Regions from separate parts of the Pseudarthrobacter sp. L19 genome, predicted to be linked through region 2. Evidence: riboswitches for the same ligand, from Rfam matches in the RefSeq annotation. Region 2 holds a riboswitch; the other holds the start of a gene.
The links. Region 2 has a riboswitch for S-adenosylmethionine ahead of ACRQ5B_RS11610 (aminotransferase class V-fold PLP-dependent enzyme). Riboswitches for the same ligand answer to the same signal wherever they lie in the genome.
Positions count from the first base shown of each region.

Region 1: linked by a shared signal. The riboswitch ahead of ACRQ5B_RS00890 (bifunctional o-acetylhomoserine/o-acetylserine sulfhydrylase) and the one ahead of ACRQ5B_RS11610 (aminotransferase class V-fold PLP-dependent enzyme) in region 2 are both predicted to bind S-adenosylmethionine.

Region 1 is NZ_CP193935.1:171,369-182,617, reverse strand. Features, by position in the region: gene ACRQ5B_RS00905 (histidine phosphatase family protein) at 1-403, opposite strand, end outside; gene ACRQ5B_RS00900 (CPBP family intramembrane glutamic endopeptidase) at 484-1,251, shown strand; gene ACRQ5B_RS00895 (VOC family protein) at 1,378-2,016, opposite strand; SAM riboswitch class IV at 2,209-2,325, shown strand; gene ACRQ5B_RS00890 (bifunctional o-acetylhomoserine/o-acetylserine sulfhydrylase) at 2,411-3,727, shown strand; SAM riboswitch class IV at 3,911-4,026, shown strand; partial or broken gene metX (homoserine O-acetyltransferase MetX) at 4,040-5,187, shown strand; gene ACRQ5B_RS00880 (MFS transporter) at 5,379-6,761, shown strand; gene ACRQ5B_RS00875 (NADP-dependent oxidoreductase) at 6,934-7,929, shown strand; gene ACRQ5B_RS00870 (TetR/AcrR family transcriptional regulator) at 8,076-8,600, shown strand; gene ACRQ5B_RS00865 (LysR family transcriptional regulator) at 8,693-9,592, opposite strand; partial or broken gene mmsB (3-hydroxyisobutyrate dehydrogenase) at 9,764-10,665, shown strand; gene ACRQ5B_RS00855 (CoA-acylating methylmalonate-semialdehyde dehydrogenase) at 10,694-11,249, shown strand, end outside.
Region 2 is NZ_CP193935.1:2,435,503-2,446,751, forward strand. Features, by position in the region: gene smpB (SsrA-binding protein SmpB) at 1-299, shown strand, start outside; RNA gene ssrA (transfer-messenger RNA) at 424-792, shown strand; partial or broken gene ACRQ5B_RS11585 (hypothetical protein) at 1,022-1,392, opposite strand; gene ACRQ5B_RS11590 (MFS transporter) at 1,525-2,976, shown strand; gene ACRQ5B_RS11595 (metal-dependent transcriptional regulator) at 2,984-3,691, opposite strand; partial or broken gene ACRQ5B_RS11600 (Nramp family divalent metal transporter) at 3,702-4,996, opposite strand; gene ACRQ5B_RS11605 (class I SAM-dependent methyltransferase) at 5,074-5,832, opposite strand; partial or broken gene ACRQ5B_RS11610 (aminotransferase class V-fold PLP-dependent enzyme) at 5,888-7,302, opposite strand; SAM riboswitch class IV at 7,337-7,449, opposite strand; gene hisN (histidinol-phosphatase) at 7,548-8,360, opposite strand; gene rsgA (ribosome small subunit-dependent GTPase A) at 8,451-9,566, opposite strand; gene aroA (3-phosphoshikimate 1-carboxyvinyltransferase) at 9,550-10,971, opposite strand; gene ACRQ5B_RS11630 (DoxX family protein) at 10,979-11,249, opposite strand, start outside.

The sequences.
Region 1 (11,249 bases), 1.2 Mb from region 2:
GGTACAGGGTCTCCATGAACGAGGAGATCCGGTCGTAGACATCGGACCCGGACTCGCCCTCACGGAACCGGTAGAAGAAGTGCCCGTAGGCGTTCCTGAGCTCCTTCTGGTCCTCGATGTCCCCGGCGATCTGGAAGTTCGCCCAGTCCTGCTCCCGCAGCCGGGGCTCCTCGATCACCCGCTCGGTCAGGTTGCCCAGGTCCAGCGCCTCGAGCGTCTGGTAGGCGCGCAGGTAGGGGGAGACGTAAACGCAGACCTGCTGCCCGTCCAGCTGGCGGCGGAGTTCGACGCCGGCGGCCCGGGCCTGCTCGACGCCGAGGTCGGTCAGCGGGATGCGGTAATCGGGCACCCTGTTGTAGATGGAGGTATCGGCATTGGCGGCGGACTGGCCGTGCCGGATCATCAGGATTTTCCCGGGCGCGCTCACAGCCCCAGCATAGGCGCGTCCGGCCAACTCCCGGCAACGGCAGGCAAGATAGGACCATGCTGGTTACCTCCCGCCGCCGCGTGCGGTTCGAAGTATGGATTGTGCTGGGACTCTCGCTGGGGCAGTCGGCGGTGTACTCGGTGGTGCAGCTGCTGGACAAGCTCTCGCAGGCGCCGCTGGCCCAGGGGACCTCCACTCTGAACCGCTCCCAGAGCAGCCGCGAGTACTTCGACCTGACCTACCAGCTGCTGGACATCATCTTCGCGCTCGTCCCCGTGCTGCTGGTGCTCTACTTCCTTACCGGTCCCCGCGAGCCGGGGACCCCCGGCGGCTCGGCATTCCGGAAGCTCGGGTTCGACCTCGCGCGCCCCGGAAAGGACCTGCTGCAGGGTGTGGGCCTGTTCCTGCTGATCGGCATCCCGTCGCTGGGCCTCTACGCCGCCGGCCGGGCCCTGGGCATCACGACGGCGATCATCCCGAGCGCGCTGGGCACCTACTGGTGGACCGTGCCCGTCCTGATCCTCTCCGCCATCCGGCACGGGATCGTCGAGGAGGTGATCGTGGTGGGGTACCTGCTGGACCGGTTCGGCAAACTCGGCTGGCGGCTGCCGGCGGCGATCGCCGCGAGCTCCATCCTGCGCGGCAGCTACCACCTGTACCAGGGGTTCGGGCCGTTCATCGGCAACGCCATCATGGGCGTCATCTTCGCCCTGGTCTACACCCGGACCCGGCGGGTGATGCCGCTGGTGATCGCCCACGCGCTGCTGGACACCGTCGCGTTCGTGGGCTTCAGCCTGTTCGGCAAGGCGGTGGGGCTGGGCTGAGGTGTCCGCGACTGACCCGGCCGGCGATGACGCGTCTAAGGGCGGTTTAAAGAGTTTCGGCCCCCGGCAGCGGGTGGCGTCGTTGACACCCGCGGCCGGCGGCCGAAGTTGTGGCGGGCCGGAGCCCTAGATGGTGACGGCGCCCGAGGCGGTCTCGAAGGTGACCGAGAGGATGCCCGGCGTGCCGTGCGGGGACTGCCAGTTCACGGCCACGTCCTCCAGCGGCTTCTCCACCGGTTCGCCCAGCCACTCGGTGACCCGCTGCGCGGAGCCCGCGATGGTGAGTTCGGACATCTTCACCGAGCTCTCGTAGGCGTTGGACGGGTGCAGGGCCGGGTCGCCCTCCCACTTGAGCATGTAGGGGACCTGCGGATCCGCGATCAGGCCCAGGATGCCGATCTGCTTCCAGACCAGTTCGCGGCCATCGGGGAACTTGCGGTTGCCGTTGACCGCGGAGCGGCCCAGGCGTTCCTCGAAGGGTGCCAGGTCGTCGACCTCGACGCACCAGCCCATCCAGCCGCCGCCGGCGGCGGAGCGGGCGCGGACCGCCTGGCCGAACGGTGCCTTGTCCGACGCCGGGTGGTCCAGGACCTCCACGACCTCCAGGTACTTGTGCCCGGCGAGCGGGATGATCATGTTGCGGGTGCCAAAACGGGGGTGCACGCCGCCCTTGACGGCCTCGACCCCGAGGGCCGTGGCGATACGGTCGGTGGTGGCCGCGAGGCCATCCTTTTCACAGGCGTAAGAGACGTGATCCATGCGCATGCCCTCATCTTGGCACTTTGTGATGGACCTCTCAGCTTAGGCTGTCCTAACCTCGCCGGGACCATCCGGCGGACACCCGTGCCGCCCGGCCCGGTCGAGGAATTCCGCCGGACAAGCCGTCCCGCGGACCGGTCTCTTCATCTTTGTCATAAAGCTATCCGGGCCGGTTTCCGGCTTCCTACACTGGGGACAGGTCATGAGTGCCAGCGCCAAGCCCCGGCTCGCTGGCCGGCAACCCTCCTTGCGCGGTGGGGTGCCCCGGGTGAAGACCTGGCCTCCCGGCGACCGCCGGCGGGGCAAGCGCGGCGCCAGGGCCGTGCCGGCATTCCGGGACCCGCCAGCAGCGCGGGACCCGGGATCCGGTGCCGCCCTGAGCCCAGTCACAGGAGACGCCATGTCCAACGCCTGGTCCTTTGAAACCCGTCAGATCCACGCCGGCCAGCAGCCGGACGCCGCCACCGGCGCCCGCGCGCTGCCGATCTACCAGACGACGTCGTTCGTCTTCCCGAGCGCCGAGAGCGCCGCGAACCGGTTCGCCCTGGCCGAGCTCGCCCCCATCTACACCCGGATCGGCAACCCCACCCAGGACGCCGTCGAACAGCGCATCGCCAGCCTGGAGGGCGGCCTCGGCGCGCTGCTGCTCAGTTCCGGGCAGGCGGCGGAAACCTTCGCCATCCTCAACATCGCCGAGGCCGGGGACCACGTGGTGGCCAGCCCCAGCCTCTACGGCGGCACCTACAACCTGCTGGCCCACACGCTGAAGAAGTTCGGCATCTCCGTGACCTTCGTGGCGGACCCGGACAACCTGGACCAGTGGCGCGAGGCCGTGCAGCCGAACACCAAGCTGTTCTTCGGCGAGGTGGTCTCCAACCCGCGCCAGGACGTCCTGGACATCGAGGGCATCTCGGACGTGGCCCACCAGGCGGGGGTGCCACTGATCGTGGACAACACCCTGGCCACCCCGTACCTGATCCGCCCGCTGGAGTGGGGCGCGGACATCGTGGTGCACTCGGCCACCAAGTACCTCGGCGGCCACGGCTCGGCGATCGCCGGCGTGATCGTGGACTCCGGGAAGTTCGACTTCGGCGCGGACCCGGAGCGGTACCCCGGTTTCAACACCCCCGACCCCAGCTACAACGGCCTGGTCTACGCCCGGGACCTGGGCGCGGACGGCGCACTGGGGGCCAACCTCTCCTACATCCTCAAGGCACGGGTGCAGCTGCTGCGCGACCTCGGCTCCGCCGTCGCGCCCTTCAACGCCTTCCTGATCGCCCAGGGCATCGAGACGCTGAGCCTGCGGGTGGAGCGGCACGTCGCCAACGCCACCCGGGTGGCCGAATGGCTTGAGGGCCGGGACGACGCCGAATCGGTCGCCTACGCGGGACTGCCCTCGAGCCCCTGGTACGAGCGCGGCAGGAAGTACGGTCCGCGCGGCACGGGCGCCGTCGTCTCCTTCGTCATCGCCGGGGGAGTGGAGGCCGGCAAGCGCTTCGTCGACGCCCTGGAGCTGCACTCGCACGTGGCGAACATCGGCGACGTGCGCTCACTGGTGATCCACCCGGCGTCGACCACGCACAGCCAGCTCACCCCGGAGCAGCAGGCGGTGGCGGGCGTCCACCCGGGCCTGGTCCGGCTCTCGGTTGGCCTGGAGCACATCGACGACATCCTGGCGGACCTCGACGCCGGCTTCCGCGCCGCGAAGGCCGGCTAGTCCCGGGACCCCTGCCGGATTTCCCCACCTTTGCGGGCCCGACGGCGGCCGGCGCGGCGTGTCCGCGGCGACCCGCCGGCCGCGGCGCCCAAAGGTGGGGAAACGGCGCGGCCGGGCGGGCGGCTGTCACATGCAAGTCACAATCTTGGCCACGGCACCGCCCTCTTTCGTACACTCGGTGCAGGTCATGAGTGCCAGCGACAGCCCCGGCTTGCTGGCCGGCAACCCTCCTTTTGCGGCGGGGTGCCCCGGGTGAAGACCTGGCCTGCCGGTCAACTGACGGCAGGCAAGCGCGAAGTGAGGTCTTTTAACATGACGATTGCCGTCACCCGAACGGGTGTACCCGCCACCAGTCCCGCAGCAGGAAACACCGCCGTCCCCGACGGCACCGTGCAGTACGTGTCCGTCGGCGCTTTGGAACTCGAATCCGGGGCCGTCCTGCCGGAGGTGGTGCTGGCCTACGAGACCTGGGGCACCCTGAACGCGGACGCCTCCAACGCCGTCCTGATCGAACACGCCCTCACCGGGGACACCCACGTCACCCGCGGCGCCGGCGGGGAACCCGGCTGGTGGGAACAGCTCGCCGGCCCCGGCGCGCCCGTGGACACGGACCGGTACTTCGTGGTGTCCATCAACATCCTCGGCGGCTGCTACGGCTCCACCGGCCCGTCCACGCCGGCACCCGACGGCCGGCCCTGGGGGTCCCGTTTCCCGCTCGTCACCCTGCGGGACAGCACCGCGGCCGAGGCCCGGATGGCCGACGCGCTGGGGATCAACCGCTGGCACGCCGTGCTCGGCGGCTCCCTCGGCGGCGCCCGGGCACTGGAGTGGGCCGTCAGCTACCCGGAACGCGTGGGCCGCTGCGCCGTGATCGCCGTCGGCGCCTACAGCACCGCCGAGCAGATCGCCTTCGCCCAGGCCCAGACCCTCGCGATCCGGCAGGACCCGCGCTTCAATGGCGGCGACTACTACGGCGGGCCCGAGCCGCACGAGGGCCTGGCGCTGGCCCGGCGCATCGCGCACATCACCTACCGCTCCGCTGCCGAACTGGAGGGCCGCTTCGGCCGGACCGGGCAGGACGGCGAGACCCCGCTCGCACCCGGCCCGCTGTCCGGCCGCGGCCGCTACCAGGTGGAGAGCTACCTGGACCACCAGGGCAACAAACTGGTGCAGCGCTTCGACGCCAACAGCTACATCGCCATCACCGAGGCGCTGATGAGCCACGACGTCGCCCGTGGCCGCGGAAGCCTGCAGCAGGCGCTCGCCGGGGCCACCGCCGAGTTCTTCATCGCCGCCGTGGACTCGGACCGACTGTACTTTCCCGAACAGTCCCGGGAGCTCGCGGCGGCCCTGCCGGGGAGGTGCCCGTGCACGTCATTTCCGCCCCGATCGGCCATGACGGGTTCCTGACCGAGATCGGCCAGCTGGGCGGCGTCCTCCGGGAGGCGTTCTTCGCCTGAGCCTTACGGCTTCTTCGCAGGCTCTTGCCGGGGACTGATGTGCAATTTTGCAGATAGGCTCTGCGCGATTGGTCGTTGAGGCTCCGGCGGTGACACTCCATACTCGTGGAGAATGACCGCGTGTGGTCCAACTCACACGGAGTCAGCCCAGTAAGCCGCAGGGTGTCGATGGCGACACCGAAGGAGTTCTTATGAGCACGGAAAACGCCGCCGCGAGGCGCGCAGAGGAAACCGACGTCAAGGCGTCCGGCCTCAAGAAAGTCGTCGCCGCCTCCATGGCCGGCACGGTGGTGGAGTGGTACGAATTCTTCCTCTACGCCTCCGCCGCCACCCTGGTCTTCGGCAAGGCCTTCTTCCCCAATTCCCAGACCGAGTTGGACGGCATCCTGGCCGCCTTCCTGACCTACGCCGTCGGTTTCGTCGCCCGCCCCATCGGCGGCATCGTCTTCGGCCACTTCGGTGACAAGTTCGGCCGCAAGCAGCTGCTCCAGCTGAGCATCATCCTGGTGGGTGTCTCCACCTTCCTGATGGGCTGCCTGCCCACCTTCGCCCAGATCGGTTACTGGGCCCCGGCCCTCCTGGTCTTCCTGCGCTTCGCCCAGGGCTTCGCCGTCGGCGGTGAGTGGGGCGGCGCCGTCCTGCTGGTGGCCGAGCACAGCCCCAGCAAGTCCCGTGGCTTCTGGGCCAGCTGGCCGCAGTCCGCCGTGCCGCTGGGTAACCTCTTCGCCACCGCGGTGCTGTTCGTCCTCTCCTCCACCCTGTCCTCCGCCGACTTCCTCGGCTGGGGCTGGCGCGTGGCGTTCTGGCTCTCCGCCGTGATCGTCCTGATCGGCTACTACATCCGCACCAAGGTCAACGACGCCCCGATCTTCCTTGAGGCCCGCAAGGAGGTCGAAGCCGGCCACAAGGGCTACGGCGTCGCCGAGGTCTTCCGCCGCTACCCCCGCGGCGTCTTCACCGCCATGGGCCTGCGCTTCGCGGAAAACATCCTCTACTACCTCGTGGTGACCTTCTCCATCACCTACCTGAAGACCGTGGTCCACGCGGACACCACCCGCATCCTGCTCCTGCTGCTGGTGGCGCACGCGATCCACTTCTCCGTGGTTCCGATGGTGGGCCGGCTCTCCGACCGCCTGGGCCGCCGCCCGGTCTACATGGCCGGCGCAGTCCTCGGTGCCACCTGGGGCTTCTTCGCCTTCCCGATGATGGATACCGGCAACGACTTCATCATCCTGGCCTCTGTCATCATCGGCCTGCTGTTCCACGCCCTGATGTACGCCGGCCAGCCGGCCATCATGGCCGAGATGTTCCCGACCCGGATGCGTTACTCCGGCGTCTCCCTCGGTTACCAGGTCACCTCGATCGTGGCCGGCTCGCTCGCCCCGATCATCGCCGTCGCGCTGCTGGGTGAGTACAAGTCCTCCGTCCCGGTCGCCATCTATCTGGCGATCGCCTGCGCGATCACCGCCGTCGCGGTGCTCTTCCTGAAGGAAACCCGCGGCATCTCCCTGCACGACGTCGACGCCGCCGACGCCCAGGGCACCGCAGACCTCCTTGCCGCAGGCAAGAAGTAACAGGCATCAAGTAACAGGCAAACTCTAAAACGCTTCACGGCAGCCCCCGTCACCGCACCGCGGGAGACGGGGGCTGCTCTTGTGGGGGCCTTGACAATATTACTGAGTGCGCTCAATATTGAGAGTGCTCGGTAAGCATTATCCGGGCCTTCACGACACCAAGGGATCAGCCATGAAAGCGTTTGCCGTCACCAAGTACAAGGGCCCGGTGCAGGAAATCGAGGCGCCCGAACCCGCCGTCGGCCCCAGGGACGTCCTCATCCGGATGCAGGCCGCCGGCGTCAACGCGCTGGACGAGAAGATCCGTGCCGGTGAGTTCAAGCAGATCCTGCCGTACCGGCTGCCCCTGATCCTGGGCAACGACGTCGCGGGCACGGTGGTCCGGGTGGGCGCGGAGGTGCGCCGCTTCGCGACCGGCGACCTCGTCTACGGACGGCCCGACGCCCGCCGCATCGGCACCTTCGCCGAAGTGGTCGCCGTCGCCGAGGCGGACCTGGCGCCGTCCCCCGCCACGGTCAGCATCGAGGAGGCCGGATCGCTGCCGCTGGTGGCCCTCACCGCATGGCAGGCGCTGGTCGAGAGGGGTGGCGTCCAGCCGGGCCAGAAGGTCCTCATCCACGCCGGCGCCGGGGGAGTCGGGGCCATCGCTATCCAACTGGCGAAACACCTCGGCGCGACCGTGGCCACCACCGCGAGCGGCGGGAACGCGGACTTCGTGCGCGAACTGGGCGCCGACATCGTCATCGACTACAAGACCGAGGACTTCGAGGACACGCTCAGCGGCTTCGACCTGGTGCTGGACAGCCTCGGCGGGGCGAACCTGGAAAAGTCGCTGCGGATCCTCGCCCCGGGCGGCAAGGCCATCGGCATCGCCGGGCCGCCGGATCCCCGGTTCGCCCGCGAGGCCGGACTGAATCCGGTGCTGCGCCTCGTGATCGCCGCGCTGAGCCGAAAGGTCCGTGCCCAGGCCAGGAAACTCGGCGTCAGCTACGAATTCCTCTTCATGCACGCCGACGGCGCCCAGCTGGGCCGGATCACCGAACTGGTGGAACGCGGCGTCATCCGCCCCGTCGTGGGGCGCGTCTTCCCCTTTGACCGGACGGTCGAGGCGGTGGCCAGCGTGGAGCAGGGCGGCATCCGCGGCAAGACCGTCATCAGCAACCCCTGATGCCGGGCGGCCGCCCCGGGAAGCTCCCGGCGGCCGCCCGGCCGGGGAGTAGCCGTGGCGTGCCGGGGAGCGGGGCGCCCCGCATCGTCGTCAGTGAATATACTCAGAGCTGAGCGCAGTCAGACCATATTCCCGAAGGACGCACCATGCCCACTGCAGCCCCGCGGCCCGGCCGTCGCGAGCGCAACAAGCAGGACAAACTCGACCGCATCACCGCCGCCGCCCGCGAACTCTTCACCGAATTCGGCGTCGACGACGTGACCACCCAGCAGATCGCCGACAAGGCCGACATCGGGACCGGGACTTTGTTCCTCTACGCCAGGACCAAGGCCGAGCTGCTTCTGCTCGTGCAAAATTCCGCCTACGCCGACGCGCTGGTGCGCGGGACGGCCGCGGCCGAGCGGGCCGCCGGAACGCTCGACGCCGTGATGGCGATCCTGCGTCCGGTGGTGGAGTGCAACCGGGTCCAGGTCGACAACGGCCGGACCTACCTGCGCGAAGTCGTCTTCGGCGACCCGGGGAACCCCACCACCGCGATGCCCTGGGCTACACGATCGAGACCGAGAAGGCCGTGGCCGGGGTCCTGCAGCGGCGCGAGGGGCTCGGCCCGGACGCGGCGGCCACCCTGGCCCACGTCGTCTCCGCGGTCATCTTCGTCACCCTGGCCGTGACGGCCAACGCCGCCAAGGGCGTCGAGGAGCTCCTCGCCGAGATCACCGCCCAGCTCCGCGTCATCCTCCCCGCCTAAGAGCACCGGTCCGGTTCACCCCGTCAGGACGTCCTGGCGCTCAGCGATCTCGGCCCGGAGCGCGGCCAGCACGGCCTGCACCGGCGCCGAGCGGAGCGACTCGGCCCGCGCCGCGGCCCAGATGGGGAGCTGGCGCTGGAAGTCGGCCGGCAGGACCGGCACGAACCCCTCCTTGCCCACCACCAGGAAGTTCGGCAGCAGCCCGATCCCGGCCGCCCGCCGGACCGCCTCCACCTGGGCGAAGATGCTGGTGGCCTGGAAGCTCGACCGTGGCATCGGCAGCTGCGTTGAGCGGTGGCCCAGCTCCGCCACCTGCAGGGCGGACTCCACGTAGGAGACGAAGCCGTGCCGGCGCACGTCGTCGAGCGTCTCTGGCGTCCCGTGCTCGCGGACATACTGCGGGCTGGCGTAGAGCCGCAGGAAGTAGTTGGCCAGGAAGATGGTCTGGGCGCTGCTGACCTCCAGGTTGCCCACCACCACCTCCAGGTCCACGCCCGAGCGGTTCTGGCTGACCTTGCGGGTAGCGCTGAGCACCTCCACGTTCAGCTGCGGGTGCTCGCGTTGCAGACGGACCAGCGCCGGCGTGACGAACTCGGCGCCGAAACCGTCGGGGGTGCTGATCCGCACCAGCCCGGCCAGCACATCGTCCCGCCGGGCGATCCGGCCGCTCAGCGCACCCAGGGTGCCCTCGATCGCCTCCGCCGCCGCCACCGCCTGGCTGCCCAGTTCGGTCAGTTCCCAGCCCTGCGGGGTGCGCTCCAGGGTCCGGCCGCCCAGCTGCTTGTCCAGCGCCAGGATCCGGCGCGAGATGGTGGTGTGCGTGGTGCCCAGGGCCTCCGCGACGGCGTTGAAGCGGCCCAGCCGCGCCACGGTCAGCAGGATCAGCAGGTCATCGGGGCTGGGCAGGCGGTTCACGGTCCGGGCCTCTCGGTGCTTGCGGCGGCCATGTGCATGGCTGCACATGGCATCTTCACTTTTTGTCTTGATTGCACTGTAGCAGGGTGTGATGGTGGACACAGTGTCCCGCCGAAGCGCGGGGAGTTCCGCACGGAACGATCAGCCACACCAAGCAAAGGAGCTTTAGCCATGGCAGTTGTCGCCTGGATCGGACTGGGAAACATGGGCGGATTCATGTCCGTCAACCTCGCCAAGGCCGGACACGAGGTCCGCGGTTTCGACCTTAACCCGGACGCCGTCGCGGCCGCCGAGGCCGGGGAGTGACCCCTGCCGGCAGCATCGCCGAAGCCGTCAAGGGCGCCGACGTCGTCTTCACCATGCTGCCCAAGGGCGAGCACGCCCGCGCCGTCTACCTCGGCGAGGACGGCGTCCTGGCCCACGCGGACACCACAACCCTGCTGGTGGATTCCTCCACGATCGACATCGCCTCCGCCCAGGCCCTGCACGACGCCGCGGCCGAAGCCGGCTTCCGCTTCGTCGACGCCCCGGTTTCCGGCGGCATCAGCGGCGCCAAGGCCGCCACCCTGACCTTCATGATCGGCGGCAAGCCCGACGCCGTCGCCGACGCCACCGGGTTCATCCGCCCGATGGCCGCGAACATCATCCCCACCGGCGGAGCCACCACCGGCCAGGCCGCCAAGATCTGCAACAACCTGATGCTCTTCATCAACCTCGCCTCCACCGCCGAGGGCGCCGTCCTGGCCGACCGGCTGGGCCTGGACAAGCAGGTCTTCTGGGACATCGCCTCCGTCTCCTCCGGCGACAGCTGGGCGCTGCGCACCTGGTACCCGGTGGCCGGCGTCGTGCCCACCGCCGCCTCCAACAACGACTTCGCCCCCACTTTCACCGCGGAACTGGCCAACAAGGACATCGGCCTGGCCATCAGCGCTGCCCAGGACACCGGCACCCCGCTGGAGATCGGCCAGCACGTCCAGCAGCTCTTCCAGCGGCTGATCGACGGCGGCCAGTCCGGCACCGACTGCTCCGCGATCGTCAAGCTGGTCGACGGCTCCTTCGAGTCCGCCAAATAGCGCCGGACCCCCGAGAAAGAGAATCCCCATGGAACGCATTCCCCACGTCATCAACGGTGAACTGGTCTCCGACGCCGAGCGCTACGGCCCCGTCTTCAACCCGGCCACCGGCGAGCAGGAGAAGGAAGTCGCCCTCGCCTCCGCCGCCCGGGTCGAGGAAGCCATCGCCGCCGCCCGCGCCGCCCTGCCCGGATGGCGCGCCACCAGCCTGGCCCGCCGCACCGCCATCTTCTTCCGGGTCCGCGAGCTGCTGATGCAGCGCCGGCCGGAGCTGGCCGCGCTGCTGACCAGCGAGCACGGCAAGGTCCTCTCCGACGCCGAGGGCGAGATCACCCGCGGCCTCGAGAACATCGAGTTCGCCACCGGGCTCTCCCACGCCCTCAAGGGCGAACGCTCCGAGCAGGTCTCCGGCGGCGTCGACGTCCACTCCGTCCGCCAGCCCGTCGGCGTCGTCGCCTGCATCACCCCGTTCAACTTCCCCGCCATGGTGCCGCTGTGGATGATCGGCAGCGCCCTGGCCTGCGGGAACACCGTGCTGCTCAAGCCCAGCGAGAAGGACCCGTCCTCCGCCGTCTTCATCGCCC
Region 2 (11,249 bases):
AGCTCTGGATGGAAGCTATCCACATCCCCGAGTACCACCAGGGGAGCTGGACCAACCACGCCGCCCGCCGCCGTCGGAAGCTGCTCCTGCACCGCGAGGAACTGACCAAGATCGAGCACAAAGTCCGTGAGTCGGGCTTCACCATCGTGCCTTTGCAGCTCTACTTCGTGGACGGTCGGGCAAAGGTGGAGATCGGCGTCGCGCGCGGCAAGAAGGAATACGACAAGCGCCAGACCCTGCGCGAACAGCAGGACAAGCGCGAGGCCTTGCGCGTCATGCGCGAACGCAACCGCCGCTAAGGCCGGGCCGCGCCGGCCGCCGGCCGCGGGAATGATTCCGGTGGCGGCTGCGTTATCATTGAGTGTCCGTGAGGGATCCACAAGGTCCCGAACGGCGGGTTATGGACGTTTGATAACTAAACACGGGGATGATCGGTTTCGACGATGTTAGTCGCGACAGGTGAAGCGGGCCGAGGATGCAGAATTATCTCGTAAACGCTGTCTGCAAACCAATAAGTGCCGAATCAAAACGCACTGACTTCGCTCTCGCTGCCTAAGCAGTAAGACAGTCCGTCAGCCCGAGGTTGCTATTGCCCCGGATCCTGGCGTCATTTAGATAGCCACTGCTGTTTACCCCCGTCATCGGGGTAAACGGGACTCTTAGATGACTGGGCCCGGATCAGCCACCTGTTTGCAGGATGGCTGGGGCCGAGAAAATCCGACGCAAACTGCGCCCGGAGAAGCCCTGACAACACGACATCGGACGGGGGTTCAATTCCCCCCATCTCCACCAACCCAGCGAAACGGCCGGAAGCTTCTGCTTCCGGCCGTTTCGTCGTTAACGCCGCTTGAGGTGGGACACCTGGTCCGTGTGCTCATCGACGATGTGCTTGGCTTTTTCTCGGCCCGTTTTTCCTTGATGGTCTTGACCGGCTTCTTGCTCTGGTGCCGGTGCGGCGACTTATCAGGCATGGCGCACTCCCTCAACAGAAACGGGCCCGGGATGAACCCGTTCGTTCAGGCTACGCCCCGGGTACGGCCACGTCCACGACGCCGACAAACCGGGTTCCGACGCCCTCGTACTCGCTCCGGACGTGGTTGGGGGCCAGCTCCGGCAGCTCGAAGGGGAGTGCCGTTCGCAGCACACCCAGCTGAACTCGGGCCACCACTTCTTCGGCCGCGCGGCCTCCGAGTAGCCGCAGACGGTGCAGGTGAGCTGGACCCACACCGGCCGCTTGCCGGTCCGGTTGGCCTTGGACTGGCGCAGCCACGCCGGCGGGCTGTCCAGCAGTTCGGCGAGTTCGGCGTCGGAGAGCCGGGCGGGGAGGCCGTGGCGGCTGGCCATTTCCAGCGGAATATCGAGGACCTGGGCTGCTTCGCGGCGGGTAATCATCCGTCAATTTTACGCGACGGTGGAAGAAGCGGCGCCGCAGTGCCCCGGACGACGGCGGTGCAGGATACCCGCGGGCCCCCGGCGGGGCGCCCGGTGCTAGGCTCAGGGCACCGGATCAGGAAGGCACGAACCATGCCCGGCACCCCCGCCGCACCCATGACAAGCCTGCAGAAGCGCGTGCTCTACGTGGCGATCGTGGCCTCCTTCATCGCCTTCCTGGACGGCTCCGTGGTGAACCTGGCCCTGCCGGCCATCAGCCGGGAACTCGGCGGCGGACTGGTGGTCCAGCAATGGGTGGTCGACGCCTACCTGCTGACCCTCGGCGCGCTGATCCTGGTGGCAGGATCCCTCTCCGACCAGTTCGGCCGCGTCCGGGTCCTCGAATGGGGGCTGGCGGGGTTCACCGCCACGTCCATCCTGTGCGGGGTGGCGTGGAACGGCGAGTCGCTGATCATCTTCCGCGGCCTCCAGGGTGTGGCAGGTGCGCTGCTGGTGCCCAGCTCCCTGGCGCTGATCGTCACCATCTTCAGCGGCCCCGCCCAGTCCGCCGCGATCGGCAAGTGGTCCGCGTGGACCTCCGGCGCGATCGTCGCCGCCCCGCTGCTGGGCGGGATCTCCGTGGACGTCTTCACCTGGCGGGTGATCTTCTTCCTGAACATCGTTCCCGCCGCCGCCGTGTGGCCGGCGCTGCGCCGGTTGCGCGCCCAGGACCTGGAGCGGCCTCCCGGCAGCAGCATCGACGTCGCCGGCACGGTCCTCGCTGTCGTCGGCTTGGGCGGGATCGTCTATGGCTTCATCGAGCGCGGCAGCCAGGGCTGGGGCTCCCCGCAGGTGTGGCTGCCGCTGGCCGTGGGCATCGCCGGACTCGCAGCGTTCCTGGTGCACGAGGGCCGGACCCGCGCGCCAATGATGCCGCTGCGGCTCTACACGGTGCGGAACTTCGGCTGGGGTAACGCCGCCACCCTGGTCATCTACGGGGCACTGAACCTGGGCTTCTTCGTCCTGGGCCTCTACCTCCAGCAGGTGGCCGGGCTCGGCGCCACCGCCGCCGGTTTGGCGCTGCTGCCCTCCACGCTGATCCTGCTGCTGCTCTCGTCCCGGATGGGGGCGCTCTCCGGACGTTTTGGCCCCCGCTGGTTCATGACCGCCGGGCCGCTGCTCTGCGCGGCCGGCTTCCTGCTCATGCTCGGCATCGGCCTGCCCCTGGACTATGCGTGGCAGGTCCTGCCCGGCGTCGTGGTCTTCGGGATCGGCCTCGCCGTGACGGTGGCGCCGCTGACCTCGGCCATCCTCGGCGCGGTCCCGCCGGAGGAGGCCGGGATCGGCTCGGCCGTGAACAACGCCGTCGCCCGCATCGCCGGGCTGGTGACCATCGCCTTCGCCGGGCTGATCACCGGGCCGGTGATCACCACCGCGGGGTTGCACGCGACGTCGCTGGTCACCGCCGCGCTCTTCGTCGCCGGCGCCTTGGCCTCCGCCGTCGGAATCCGGAATCCGCCGCAGCCCGCGGAGGCGTCCGCCGGGACTGCAGCAGACGGGACTGCGCCAGACGGCGGGGGAGTCTCCGGGGCTAGCGGAGACTAGCGGCAGGTCAGCTGCCGGGTTCTTCCTCGTCGGTTGACTCCGGGTGCACCCACAGGGCGTCCGCGACCCCGTCGGCGAGATCGAGCTCCCGGGATCCGTCCGGTCCGGCGATCCGCACCATCAGGGGCCCGCCGAACGGCTTCCGGCCCAGCACCGCGACGGCGGCGTCCAGCTCGATCCGTTCGGTCGCCAGATAGCGCAACAGGTCCGGGTTCTCGTCGCTGATCCGCGTGATGCGGCCGCCCTGGCCGTCGGCCAATTCGCTCATCCGGACGGCCAGGGGCATCAGGACCGAGCCGTCGGCCGCGGGGATGGGATCGCCGTGAGGATCGCGGACCGGGTGGCCGAGCTTGGCGGCCATCCGGTCGATGAAAGTGTCCGAGACCGCGTGCTCCAGGGTCTCCGCCTCGTCGTGGACCTCGTCCCAGCGGTAGCCGAGCTCCTGCACCAGGAACGTCTCGATCAGGCGGTGCCGCCGGACCATGGACAGGGCCAGCCGCTCACCGTCCGCGGTAAGGGTGACGGCGCCGTAGGGCTTGTGGTCCACCAGACCCTGCTCCTTGAGCTTGCGGACCATCTCCGAAACCGAGGAGTTCGCGACGCCGAGGCGCTGGGCCAGCTGCGTGGAGGTGATCGGCTTGTCCTGCCACTCCGTGAAGGTGTAGATGACCTTGACGTAGTCCTCGATCGAGGAAGAAGGCGGGCTGGTTTTCACAGCCCCTAGCCTACCGTCCGGCCGCACCGGTGAACGTGAACCACAGCAGCGCCAGGTTCAGGGCCACCACCAGCAGCACGCTGACCACGGACGCGATCCGCAGCGGCAACCGGTCGACGAAGCCGCCCATCAGCGGGGTACTGCTGGTCAGCACCACCAGCGGGACCAGCATGAACGGGATGCCGAAGCTCAGCACCACCTGGCTGAGCACCAGCGCCCAGGTCGGGTCGAAGCCCACCGCCAGCAGCACCACGGCGGGCACCAGGGTCACGAGCCGGCGCACCATCAGCGAAATCCTGATCTTCAGGAGCCCCTCCATGATGGTTCCGCCGGCGTAGCAGCCCACCGAGGTCGAAGCCAGGCCGGAGGCGAGCAGTCCGACCGCGAAAACCACACCCACCACCGGTCCCAGGCTGGCGCTGATGGCGGCGTGGGCGCCCTCGATGCTGTCCGTGCCCTCCACCCCGCCGAGGGTCGACGCGGCCAGCAGCAGCATGCCGATGTTGACGATCCCGGCCACGGCCAGCGCCGCGATGACGTCCCAGCGGGTGGCGCGGACCAGCCGGTCCAGCGCGTGCTGCGGAACGTGCCGGTGGCGGTCCGGGCGGTGCCGGTCCCGGGAGAGCGCGGAGTGGACGTAAATGGCGTGCGGCATGACGGTTGCGCCCAGCATGCTGGCGGCCAGCAGCACGGTGTCCGGGCCGCGGAACCCGGGGACCAGTCCGGAGAGGACCCCGGACGGGTCCGGCGGGCTGATGAACAGCCCGGCCAGGAAGCCCACCGTGATGATGCCCAGCAGGCCCATGATCACCAGCTCGAAGGGCCGCTGCCGGTTCCGGCTTTGCATGGCCAGCAGCGCCATGGAGATGCCGCCGACGACGACGGCGCCCAGGGGAGGGGGAGGCCGAAGAGCAGGTAGAGGGCGACGGCGCCGCCCACCACCTCGGCCAGGTCAGTGGCGGCCGCGACGATCTCGGCCTGGACCCAGAAGGCGCGCCGCCAGCCGGGACGCAGGCGTTCCCCGAGCAATTCCGGCAGGCTGCGGCCCGTGACGATGCCGAGCTTGGCGGACTGGTACTGCACCAGGACGGCGACGACGTTGGCCACCACCAGCACCCAGACCAGCAGGTAGCCGAACTGGGCGCCGGCGGTAAGGTTGGCCGCCACATTGCCGGGGTCCACGTAGGCGATCGCGGCGACGAAGGCCGGTCCCAGCAGCCCCAGCAGGGCGCGGCGGTGCCCCTTCCTGCCACGGACCGGGCTCCGGCCGCCGGCGGCGGGATCCTGTCCGGCGAGGTGCAACATTGCAGGCTCCTGCGGCTGATGGGTCCAATGATTTCCGTATGCCTGAACAAAAAGTTAGGCATACCGAAATCATAGGCTCAGACCTTGACCACGCGCCAGCTTTGGGTGAGGTAGGGCAGGGCCAGCGTCTCGCCGGGACCGTGACCGAGGTGCTCGTACAGGTACCACTGGAGGTTGGCCAGCACCTTGGCCCGGGTGGCCTCCCCGGCCCGCAGGAAGTAGCTGCGGGACTTGGCCAGCTCCAGGATCTCCTCCGGCGTCACCGGGTCCTCCCACCGGGTCAGGTGGCTCTCCAGCCCGGTGAACTCGGGCCCGACCGGTGGGCGGAACGAGGGTTTGTGGACGTCCCCGGCGTGCATGATCCGGGACAGCCGGTGCACCCACGGTACGGAGGTGTCCAGCTGGTTCCAGATCAGCCCGAGCACCCCGTGCGGCCGCAGGATGCGGGCGGCCTCGGTGCTGGCCTGCAGCGGCTCGCACCAGTGCCAGGCCTGCGCCACCGTCACCAGGTCGAACGCCGACGCCGGGAGCCCGGTGTGTTCGGCGGTCCCCACCGTGGCCGGAACGCCCGGGAGGATTGCGCGGAGCTGGTCCAGCATGTCCGCCGATGGGTCGACGGCGGCCGTGGCCAGGCCGCGGTCCACGAGGAGGGCGGTGAACTTTCCGGTGCCCGCACCGACGTCGGCCGCGTCCCGGGCTCCGGCGGGGATCAGCCAGTCGGCGGAGTCGGCGGGATAGCCGGGCCGCACCCGGTCATAGTGTTCCCCGCCGTCCTGGAAGCTCGCTCCGAGCTCCTTCCGCCGGGTCTGATGCAGTTTGGGGCCGCCGCCTGCCACGTGAACTCTCCTTCGGCAGCTCGGGAAGATACCCGTCGAATCTACCGTAAACCGGCTATTCGGGGCCGTCGAGGGTGCAGGGGGCTGCCCCGGCGGTGCCGGGGGTGTTGGGCGCCCAGTGCGGGTAGCTGCGGGTGTCGTTCGCCGGTACCCAGCGCCCGGCATCCACCACGTAGTCCCAGCCCAGGCCGTCCCGTCGTAGCGTCCGCAGCGCGGCCAGCAGCCGCTCGGCGTCCTCGAGCCGGGAGCCGAGGCCGAAGCTGGCGCGCAGCGACCCGGCGGGAAGGCCCAGCCGCTTGAGCAGCGGATGCGCGCAGAACCGGCCGTCCCGCACGCCGATCCCGTGCTCGGCGGACAGGTACGCGGCGACGAGGCCGGCGTCGTACCCCGCGACCGAGAAGTTCACCACGCCGATGGTCCCGTGGCCGTCCCCGCGGTCGGTCTCCTCGAAGATGTGGTGCACGCTCACGCCGTCGATCTCCCGCAGGCCGTCGGCAAGGAAGGACCGGATGGCATCCTCATGGCCGTGCCAGGATGCTTCGTCCAGGGCGGCGACCGCCTGCGTGGCGCGGGCCAGGGCGGCCGCGCCGAGGACGTTGGGTGATCCCCCTCGTGCCGTGCCGGTCCGGTGGTCCAGCTGACGGCGTCCAGCCGGGCGTCGCGGACGGCGCCGCCGCCTGCCAGGTGCGGCGTTCCGGCGTCGAGCCAGTCCGGCCGCCCCACCAGGACACCCGCGCCGAACGGGGCGTAGAGCTTGTGCCCCGAGAAGGCGACGTAGTCGATGCCGTCGGCCGCGACGTCGATCCGGCGGTGCGGGGCCAGCTGCGCGGCGTCGACGACAATCCGGGCCCCGTGCTCGTGCGCCAGCGCCGCCAGCTCCCGGACGGGCAGGATCTCGCCGGTGACATTCGACGCGCCCGTGACCGCGAGCAGGCTGATGCCGCCTGCGGCCAGCTCCGCCCGGAGCCGCGCCAGCGTCCCGGCCAGGGTGGGCGCGGCGACGACGCTGCGGTGCGGAACGCCCTGCCACGGCAGCAGGTTCGCGTGGTGTTCGATGTCCAGGTACAGGACCTCGCCCAGGTGCCGGCCGCCGGCGGTGGGCAGGCACCCGGCCAGGAGGTTCAGCGAATCGGTGGTGTTCCGGGTGAAGATGACCGCGTCGTCGGGCCGGCCGCCGACGAAGTCCCGCACGATGGTCCGCGCGTTCTCGTAGACCGAGGTACTCAGCTGGGAGGCGTAGCCGGCACCGCGGTGGACGCTGGCGTAGTAGGGCAGGATCTCGTTGAGGTAGGCGGAGACCACGGACAGGGCGGGGGTCGAGGCGCCGTAGTCCAGATTGGCGTAGCGGACGTGGCCGCCCTGGATCAGCGGAGCCTGGATCTCGGCGCCGGTCACGGCGGCCAGCGGGGCGCGGGCGGCAGATACGGCCGTGGGGGTGGATGCTGGGGACGAAAAAATGGCAGTCGACATGGGACCTCGCTCGAAAAGGACCCCGCGTGCAGGGGATCCGCGCTTGCCGGGTCCGCTCCGGACCGGCCAGGTCGTCACCCGGGGCACCCCGCCGCGAAAGAGGGTTGCCGGCCAGCAAACCGGGGTTTAGCGCTGGCACTCGTGACCTGTTTCGAGCCTAGGACACAAGTGCCGCGCCCCGGAAAGGGGCGCGGCAATGTGAAGCGCTGTGTTACGCGGAACCGGCCCCCAGAAAAGGCCCTGCTCTAGAGCAGGTCGTCGAGGTTGGGGTTGAGCCGCTTGAGGACCTCGGAGTGCAGGATCGAGTTCGTGGCCAGGGCGTTGCCGCCGAACGGGCCGTCCTCGCCCTCGAGGGAGGTGAACCGGCCGCCGGCCTCAGTGACGATCGGGACCAGGGCGGCCATGTCGTAGAGGTTCAGCTCCGGTTCGCAGGCGATGTCGACGGCGCCCTCGGCCACCAGGCAGTAGGACCAGAAGTCGCCGTAGGCGCGGGTGCGCCAGACTTCCTCGGTCAGGCCCAGGAATTCGTCGAGGTTGCCGCGCTGCTTCCAGCCGCCGAGGCTGGAGTAGGAGAGGGAGGCGTCCGAGAGGTCCAAGACGTTGGAGACCCGCAGCCGGGTGGCGGCGGCCAGCGAGCGGCCCGTGTAGGCACCGGCGCCCTTGGCGGCCCACCAGCGCTTGCCGAGGGCAGGGGCGCTGACGACGCCGACCACCGGCTCGCCCTCGTCCACCAAGGCGATCAGGGTGGCCCAGACCGGGACGCCGCGCACGAAGTTCTTGGTGCCGTCGATCGGGTCGATGATCCAGCGGCGGGAGCCGTGGCCCGAGCTGCCGAATTCCTCGCCCAACACGGCATCGCGGGGGCGGGAGCGGGAAAGCTGGCCGCGGATGGCTTCCTCGGCGGCCTTGTCGGCGTCGGTGACCGGCGTCAGGTCCGGCTTCGTCTCGATTTTGAGGTCAAGGGCCTTGAAGCGGCTCATGGTCTGGGAATCGACCGAGTCCGCCAGGACGTGGGCAAGGCGCAGGTCATCGTTGTAGCTCGACGCGGGTTGGCTCATGCTTCCAAACTACCGTCTAAACGCGCCCCGGCCGGGGAGGCCACGTCCCCGACGGCCGGATCGGCAGAGCAGCGGAGAGGCGACGAGCGGTCAGGAGACGGTGCCCAGTTCCTTGGTCTCCTGGGCTTCGTGCCGCGGGTCGGTGCCCAGCAGGCGGCGCAGAGAGGCCAGCCGGGCCGGGCCCGAGGGCCCCGCGTGGCCGGCCTGCACCCACGCGTCCACGCCGCAATTGACGGCGGTGGCGTCGTGCTTGCAGCCGCGCTCGCAGTCTTCGGTGCCGGGGGCCAGATCGGGGAAGGAACGCAGGATGCGGTCCGGGTCCACGTGGGCCAGCCCGAAGGACCGGATGCCGGGGGTGTCGATGATCCAGCTGCCGGCCGGGGCGTCCGTGACCTTCAGCGCCAAAGCGGAGGAGGAGGTGTGGCGGCCGCGGCCCGTGACGGCGTTGACACCGCCGGTGGCCCGCTCCGCCCCCGTGAGGGCGTTGACCATGGTGGACTTGCCGACGCCGGAGTGGCCGAGCATGACGGTGACCCTGCCGTCGAGGTGGCCGTGCAGTTCGGCGACGGCGGGGCCGTCGAGCCGGGCGGAGAGGCCGTCGTCGGAACGCGCATCGATGCCGGAGGCGGAGGCGTCGGCGGTCTTGGAGATGATGACGGGCAGGTCGAGGTGGCGGTAGTTCGCCAGCAGCTCCGCCGGGTCCTTGATGTCGGCCTTGGTGATCAGCAGCAGCGGCTCGATCCCGGCGTCGTAGGCGGCGACCAGCGCGCGGTCGATGAAGCCGGTGCGGGGCTCCGGATTGGCGGCGGCCACGACGACCACCAGCTGGTCGGCATTGGCCACCACCGCTCGCTCGATCGGATCGGTGTCGTCGGCGCTGCGGCGCAGCAGGGTACGCCGGTCCTGGATCTTCACCAGCCGGGCGAGGGTATCCGGTTCGCCGCTGACGTTGCCGACCAGGGAGACGAAGTCGCCGGCCACCACCGGGTTGCGGCGCAGCTCGCGGGCACGCGCGGCGATCACGGTGCGCTCGGTATCGGTGCCCTCGGCGACGACGGCGGTGTAGCGGCCGCGGTCCACCGTGATGATCCGGCCGGTGACGGCGTCGTCGTGGCTGGGCCGGTCCTTGGTGCGCGGCCGGGAGCCCTTCTTGTTGGGGCGGATCCTGACGTCGGATTCGTCCCAGGAGTCAGTGCTGCGGGCCACCGGCGGCGTCCTTGTCTGCACGGGTCTCGTCTGCACTGGTGCCCTCGGCCGGGGTGAGCATGTCGGCCCAAAGCTGCGGGAAGTCCGGCATGGTCTTGGCCGTGGTGGCGATGTCCTCGACCTCGACGCCGGGGACGGCGAGGCCCAGGATGGCTCCGGCGGTGGCCATCCGATGGTCGGCGTAACTGCGGACCACCCCGCCGTGAAGCGGCGCGGGCCGGATGACGAGGCCGTCGGCGGTTTCCTCCGCGTCGCCGCCCAGCCGGTTGATCTCGGTGACGAGCGCGGCGAGCCGGTCCGTTTCGTGGCCGCGCAGGTGGGCGATGCCGGTCAGGGTGGAGGGGCCGTCGGCCAGGGCGCAGAGCGCGGCGACCGTGGGGGCGAGCTCGCTAGTGTCGGCGAAGGTGCCGCCGCTGATGGACCGGCCGCCGGTGACGGTCAGGGTGCCGCCCTCGAGGCTGACGGTCGCGCCCATCGCGGTAAGGATGCCGCGCCAGAGGTCGCCGACCTGCGTGGTGCCCACGGGCCAGTCGGGGATGCGGACGGTTCCGCGGGTGGCGAGGGCCGCGGCGAGGAACGGTCCGGCGTTGGAGAGGTCCTGCTCGATTCGACGGTCGAAGGCTCGGATGGGGCCGGGGGAGACGATCCAGTGATTGGGGCGGGAGTCATCGACGGTGACGCCGAGCTCCCGGAGGGTGGTGACGGTCATCGCGATGTGGTCCAGGCTGGGGACGGGCTGGCCGGGGTTGGCGGCGCTGCGGTGTTCCAGGTGCAGGCCCTCGGTGAAGCGGGGGCCGGCCAACAGCAGGGCTGAGACGAACTGGGAGGACGCGCTGGCATCGATCACCAGGTGGCCGCCCCGGACTTCGACGGTGCCCTCGACGGCGAAGGGGAGGGCCGTCGCGGGGCCGCCGTCGGGCGCGGCGACGTCGACGCCGAGGCCGGTGAGGGCCTCGATGATGGTGCCCATCGGCCGCAGCCGGGCGTGCGGGTCGCCGTCGAACACCGTCCGGCCCTGCCGGAGCGCGGCCAGCGGCGGCACGAACCGCATCACGGTGCCGGCCAGGCCGCAGTCGATGTCGGCCGGACCCGTGCCCGCCCCGGCGGGCGCCGGCAGCACGTCGAGATCGGGGCCGAACGCGCCGTCGCCGGGAACCTCCGTGATGGTGGCCCCGAGCCGGCGCAGGGCCGCGATCATCAGGGCCGAGTCACGCGAATGCAGCGGCGCCCGCAGCCGGGACGGTCCGTCGGCAAGGGCGGCGAGCACCAGGTAGCGGTTGGTGAGGGACTTGGAGCCCGGGACCGTGACGGTGGCATCGATGGGGTGGCCGGCGAAGGGCGCGGGCCAGTGCGGGCCGCCGCCGGCGGGCACGGATTCAGCTGCGGCGGGGGCAGTACCAGTCATTGACGCTCTAGGCTCCGACGGCGTTGTCCACGGCCTTGCGGACCGCCTTGTCGGCCTTCTTCAGCTTCTTGCCGGTGCTCTTGCGCGCGTCGGCAGCCAGGTGGGCGGTCGAGTGGCGGGCGTCGGCGGCCAGGTGGGCGGTGGAGCGGCGGGCGTCGGCGGCGAGGTGCTCGGCGCGCCAGGCCAGGCTCGGCTTGCCATTGGTGTCGACCGAGGCCAGGAGCACGCCGCCGGTCAGGGTGATGTTCTTGAGCAGCTGCTTGCGCCGGTTCTCGCGT